2 regions of the Rubrobacter tropicus genome follow, and region 2 is predicted to be linked to the other one. Evidence: riboswitches for the same ligand, from Rfam matches in the RefSeq annotation. Region 2 holds a riboswitch; the other holds the start of a gene.
The links. A riboswitch is a leader RNA that binds a small molecule or an ion and turns the genes downstream of it on or off. The one in region 2 is predicted to bind S-adenosylmethionine.
Positions count from the first base shown of each region.

Region 1 (3,199 bases), 330 kb from region 2:
GGTCCAGAAGGCGTGGGCCCCGGCCCCGATCTTGCGCCTGAGCTTCTCGATCTCGCCGTCGAGGTCCTCGGCCGTCGGGTTGAAGGCGGAGCCTATGAGGAAGCCGGCGGGCCCGCCGATGGAGTTGCCCGCCAAATCTTCGCCCCGGTTCATCCTGGAGAGGATGTGAACCAGGCCCGCGGAGTCCGTGTCGAAGACGCCCGTGGCCTCGGGGTAGTCCCCGATCTGGGTAGGGTCGCCCGTTACCGCGAGGATGTTCTTTACCCCGAGGGCCGCGGCCCCTAGGAAGTCCGCCTGCAACCCTATGATGTTCCGGTCTCTACAGGAGATGTGCGCGACGACCTCGATGCCGACCTCTTCCTGCACGATCCTGGCCGCCGCGACGGGGTGCATCCTGAGGCGCGCCCGCGCCCCGTCTGAGATGTCTATGGCGTCCACGCCGCGCTCCTTGAGCCGCCGCGACGCCTCGACCACCCTGGTGATGTCGTTGCCCCGCGGCAGGTCCACCTCGACGGCCACCGCGAAGCCGGTCCGAAGCTTCTCCGCGAGGTCCGTGGAGGGCCCGTCGAGGACCTCTTGCGGCTTCTCTTCTTCCACCGTTCTCACGGACACGCCGCGGTTCGGGGTGGTCCCGGGGCGGAAGTCGCGGAGGGCGTCCGCCAGGGCCTTTACGTGCTCCGGCGTCGTGCCGCAGCAGCCGCCGACGAGGCGGGCGCCGGCCTCCGCCAGCTTGCGGCCGTAGAGGGCGAAATGGTCCACGTCGCGGCGGAAGCGGACCTTGCCGTCCACGAGCTGGGGGAGGCCGGGGTTCGGGAAAGCGGCGACGGGGCCGACCTCCGCAGACATGCCTTCTATGATGCCGACCATCCGTTGCGGGCCGACCGTGCAGTTCGAGCCCGAGAGGTCCACGCCGAGGGCGGAGATCTCGCGCGCCGCCCGTCCCGGCAGGCCCTCGGACAAGGTCTCGCCGTCCTCGACGAAGGTCTTGTACGCGACTATCGGGACCCCGAGGCCCCTGACGGCCTCGTGGGCGAGGCGGAGCTCGACGAGGTCGGTGAAGGTCTCCAGGACGAGGGCGTCGGCGCCGCCTTCCAGCAGCGCCTCGGCCTGTTCCAAAAAGACTGCGCGGGCCTCGGCCTCCGTGACCGGGCCGACGGGGCAGAGGGGGCGGCCGAGGGGGCCGATGGCGCCGAGAACCAGCGCCTTGCTCCCGTTGGTCCCTGCAATATCCGCGGCCTTGCGGGCCAGGCGGGCGCCCGCCTCGTTTACCTCGCGCACGCGGTCTTCCAGCTCGTGGACCTCGAGTTTGAAGCGGTTGGCGGAGAAGGTGTTGGTCTCGATCACGCCGGCGCCGGCCCGGATGTACTCCTCGTGGATGCCGGCCACCATCTCGGGGTGGGTGACGTTGGCGCGGGCGTAGGGGTGGCCGAAGCCGACGCCGCGTTCGGCGAGGAGGGTGCCCATCGCGCCGTCCCCGATCAGGACGCCGGAGCCTGTCATCTCCCTGAGATCGAAACTCAAAAGAAAACCTCTCTCCTCTTCGGTTGTGCGTCGGCGCGGGGGAGAGAGGCCAGTCGATGCGGTTCCGACTCATCTCTCGGAGTATCCTCCGCGGGAGTTGGCACCTGCCACGGGGCTTTTACCCCGCCGGTCGCCGCGGCTTCAAAGGGCCCATCCCTCCACCGCTCTCGATGAGCGTCCGGGCCGGCAGTGCCAACCCCAGACCCACGAATTACAGCACGGCAGGGGCGCCATTTCAATTCGGAAGGGCGGAAGGCCCGTCAGCGGCGGGAGATCGAACGGGTCAGCATCTCGCGCGGGTCCCGCGCCGCCACCCGCGCGGCCACCAGGAGTTTCTTCGGCCGCGAGGTCTCGGCCCGGCCGGTGTACACGTCGTAGCCGCGCGCCTCTATGCGGTCGAGTATCCCCGCGTACAGCTCCCGCGCGACCATCACGGGCCACCGCCGGCCGCGGGGTATGTACTTCATCCCCTCGTCGGCGTACGCGTAAAGCCGCCGCGCCCGCCCTATCTGGAAGCGCATCAACGCCACGAACCGCCCGTCGACGACACCGGCCGCAAGGTCCTCTTCCCCGTACCCGAAGCGCTTCAAATCTTCGAGCGGCAGGTAGACCCTTCCGCGGCGCCAGTCCTCGGCGACGTCGCGCAAAAAGTTGGAGAGCTGCATGGCGACGCCCAGAGCTTCGGCGTGGGGATCGGCCATCCTGTCGGCGGCGCCGAGCACCCGGCACATCATCAGTCCGACGACGGCCGCGCTCCCGTAGGTGTAGACCTCCAGGTCCTCGAACGTCTCGTAGCGGAAGACGCGGGTGTCCATCTTCATGCTCTCCATGAAGGCCGTAATGTGGGCCGGCTCTATGCCGCTCCTTCTCACGGTGTCCGCGTAGGCCCGGAGCACGGGGTTCGAGACGGGCTCGCCGGCCACGGCGGCCATCGTCTCCCGTTCGAAGGCTTCGAGGCCCCCCAGTTGCTCCTCCAGGTTCGTGGCGCCGGGGTTGTCCACGATCTCGTCGGCGTAGCGCATGAAGGCGTAGAGCGCGTGCACCCTGGGCCGGACGCGCCGCGGGAAGAACCGGGTCGAGAAGTAGTAGGTCCTGCTGTGCGCCTTCTGGACCCGCCGGCACAACTCGTAGCTCTCGGCGAGCGAGAGCCCGCCGTCGAGCTTCACGCCGCTCGCGGGGTCGAGCCTCAAACCCCGACCTCGCGCCCGATCCGCTCGGCCGCGAGCCGCGCGCCGATGGTGACCAGGGGCACGCCCGTGCCCGGCCGCGTGCTCGCCCCGACAAAGTACATGCCCTCCACGCTGCGGGAGACCATCGGCGGGCGGAAGTACCCGACCTGGAGGATGCCGTGCCCGATCCCGAACGCCGCGCCTTCTTCGAGGTTGTAGTCGTCCCGCCAGTCGAGAGGCGTCTTTACCTCTTCGTAGACGACCCTGCTCCGGTCGAGCCCGCAACGCCGCTCCAGCATCCCGTAGACCTTCTCCTTGAACGCGGGACCTTCCCGCTCCCAGTCCACGCCCGGCCCCAGGTGGGGCACCGGCACGAGCACGAACAGGGCGTCTTTCCCTTCCGGTGCCATGCCCGGCTCTGTCTTTGACGGGACGACCGCGTAGAAAGATGGGTCGTCGGGGAGCCTGCCGTCGCGGAAGATGGCCTCGAAGTTCTCCCCGTAATCCGG
Region 1 is NZ_CP045119.1:1,356,902-1,360,100, forward strand. It holds gene GBA63_RS06595 (bifunctional homocysteine S-methyltransferase/methylenetetrahydrofolate reductase) at 1-1,521, opposite strand, end outside; SAM riboswitch class I at 1,588-1,698, opposite strand; gene GBA63_RS06600 (phytoene/squalene synthase family protein) at 1,782-2,711, opposite strand; gene GBA63_RS06605 (phytoene desaturase family protein) at 2,708-3,199, opposite strand, start outside.
Region 1: linked by a shared signal. The riboswitch ahead of GBA63_RS06595 (bifunctional homocysteine S-methyltransferase/methylenetetrahydrofolate reductase) and the one ahead of metX (homoserine O-acetyltransferase MetX) in region 2 are both predicted to bind S-adenosylmethionine.

Region 2 (3,199 bases):
CTATCAGGATCTTCATTGGTCAGGCAGTATATATCGGCGGGAAATCTCCGGGTATCGGACATGGTCCGATAACGCTATAGTACGGGCTCCGCAGGGTACGCGGGGGGCGTCTATGGGGTGGATAAAGAAAACCGCGTCGCAACCCTGGCTGGTCGCCGTCGTGGCGGGTAGCCTCATAGCCATGATCGCGCTCGCCGGCCTCGTCGGCCTTATGAACAACCTCTACGTCAAGAAGATCACGGACGGCGGCCTCGAACACGCAGTCCAGCTGGAGACCCGTTCTAGCAACCTGAGGGACGCGGTCTCGGAGCTCCAGTTTCACCATCGCGACCTGCTCCTCTACGGCCCTGTGGAGGAGCACGTGCAGGACATAGACCGGGCCTACGACGACGTCATCGAGCAGATAGACCTCCTGGACAGCCTCGGGGTCCGCGACCCCGAGGCGCCGCAGCCCGACAGCCTGCGCCGAATGGCGAACGCCTACTACGAGGGCTTCAAGCCCGTGGCGGACAGGCAGGCCTCGGACCCCGGCGCGTTCGAGCTGGCGAGCGACCGCGGCCTCGCGCAACTGGCCGAGTTGGATCGGGCCGCCGTCGACCTGGAGGCGCGCGGGCAGGATCGCGCCGCGGAGGCGCTCGTCGACCTATCCGCGGCCGAGGACGTGGAGAGGATCGTCCTGATCCTCGTCGCCACGGGCCTGGTGCTCGCCCTCATCGCGCTCACGTACACCGGTTGGCGGATGATGCTGCTCATCGGCGAGCTGCGCGGCCTCCACGCCGAGCAGCGGGCCGCGGCGGAGGCGAGGGCCGACTTTCTGGCCGACGTCTCCCACGAGCTGAGGACGCCCCTTACCGTGCTCCGCTCGAACGCCGAGTTCGGCCTGGCCATCGACAAGGACTGGGCCCACAGGGACGTCCTCGAAGAGGTGGTCAAGGAGTCGGTCCACATGTCGCGCATGGTCGAGGACCTCCTCTTTCTGGCCCGCTCGGATACCTCCTCACCCCCGATGGAGACACGTCCCGTCAGCGTTCCGCTCTTCGTGGCGGATCTCGCGGGGAGATCCGAGGTGCTCGCGAGGGAGCACGGCTCGCGGTTCGAGACCGGCCTCGAAGGGGAGGGTGAGATCCGGATAGACCCCTCTCGCATGGAGCAGGCGGTGCTCGCGCTCGTGGACAACGCCGCCAAGTACGGCCCCGTTGGCGGCCTCGTCTCGCTCACCTCGTCCACGGACGGCGGAGAGTTGCGCATCGAGGTGGCCGACGAGGGACCGGGCATACCCCGGGAGGAGCTGGAGCGGATCTTCGAGCGGTTCCACCGGGTAGGCGGTACCCGCTCCCGCAGGGCCGGCGGCTCCGGGCTCGGCCTCTCGATAGCCAAGTCGATAGTGGAGCTTCACGGGGGCCGCATCGAGGCGCAAGCCCCGCCCGGCGGCGGGACCAGGATGACCGTGTGCCTGCCACTCGACCACGCGGCCAAACCTGCCCCCGGGCCTGCCGTAGAGGCCCCCGGCCGGGAGGGCGGAACGGTCGGACGGTCCGGCTAGAGACCGTCCCCGCCCTTGACGGCGGGAGACGAGTTGTTTAGCATCCGCTTCTAGCGCGAACTCGCATCGAGAGCGGTGGAGGGAACTGGCCCCGAGAAACCGCGGCAACCGGCGGAGCACGTTTACGCGAGGTGCCAAGTCCAGCAGGACGGCCATTACCGTTCTGGAAGATGTGGGGAGGGGCGGGCAGCCTCTTCTGCGGGCGGGTTGCGCGGTGGGCGGGAAGACTCTCGCCGGAGGCGTGGCACGCGATCATAGAGGGAGGCTGCATTACTACTGAGCATGACACTAGACCCGGGGGCCGGCGCTAGTCAGGCCCCGGCCCAGGGAACCCCGGGCAGACTCAACCACTCCATCGGCGCTTTCGAGCCGGAGCTCGGCGGCGTCCTCAACGACGTTACCCTGGCCTACGAGACCTGGGGCGAGTTAAACGCGGACGCGGACAACGTCGTCCTGATCACGCACGCCCTGACCGGCGACTCGCACGCGGCCGGCGGCCCCTGCGCGGAACACAGGCGCGGCGGCTGGTGGGACCCGATGGTCGGGCCGGGCCGACCCGTCGATACCGGGAAGTACTTCGTCGTCTGCTCGAACGTGCTCGGCGGCTGCTCCGGCAGCACGGGGCCCTCTTCCGTGGACTCTGAGACCGGAGAGCCCTACGGGATGCGTTTCCCGGTCGTCACGATCCGGGACATGGTCAGGGCGCAGAAGCGGCTGCTCGACGACCTCGGCGTCTCCGGGCTGGCGCTCGTCATCGGCGGCTCCATCGGCGGGCAGCAGGCGCTCGAATGGGCCGTCGAGTTCCCCGACTTCGTCGAAAAGGCCGTCCCGGTCGCGGCGACGGGCGCGTTGGGACCGCAGGGCGTTGGGATGAGCGAGATCGGACGCCGCGCCATCATGGCCGACCCCGGCTGGCAGAACGGGGACTACTACGACACGGGCAAGACCCCGGAAGAAGGGCTCGCCATAGCCCGCATGGCCGGCATGATGACCTACCAGAGCGCCCCGGGCCAGTGGGAGCGGTTCGGCCGCAGGCCGGCGGGACGCCCCGCGCTCCACAAGGAGTTCGGCGGCCGGTTCGAGATAGAGAGCTACCTCCACTACCAGGGCAACGACCTGGTGGGGCGCTTCGACGCCAACTCCTACCTCTACCTCGGCCGCGCCATGGACCTCTACGACGTGGCAAACGGCTACGGCTCCACCGAAGAGGCCCTCTCTCGCGTCTGTGCCGAACTCCTCTTCGTGGGCATAACCAGCGACTGGCTCTTCCCCGCGAGCGAAGTAAAGGACACGGCAGACAAGGCAAGCCGGGCCGGCGCCAGGTCCAACTACGTCGAAATAGACACCCTGAGCGGGCACGACGCCTTCCTCAAAGACTGGACCGAACTGGAGCAAGCGGTCAAGCCGTTCATAACCAACACCTGAAGCCTGAAACCTACAAACAAGGAGCGAAAATGGACACCACCGAAAACCAGTCTGCAGAGCGAAATCTCGGGTTCGACACCCTGGCATTGCACGGGGGGCAGGCGCCCGATCCGGCGACGTCCGCGCGGGCGGTCCCGATCTACCAGACCACCTCCTACGTCTTCGACGACACCGACCACGCGGCGAACCTCTTCTCGCTCGCCGAGCCGGGCAACATCTACACCCGCATCA
Region 2 is NZ_CP045119.1:1,684,475-1,687,673, forward strand. It holds gene GBA63_RS08290 (response regulator transcription factor) at 1-16, opposite strand, end outside; gene GBA63_RS08295 (sensor histidine kinase) at 113-1,543, shown strand; SAM riboswitch class I at 1,604-1,720, shown strand; gene metX (homoserine O-acetyltransferase MetX) at 1,826-2,968, shown strand; partial or broken gene GBA63_RS08305 (O-acetylhomoserine aminocarboxypropyltransferase/cysteine synthase family protein) at 2,998-3,199, shown strand, end outside.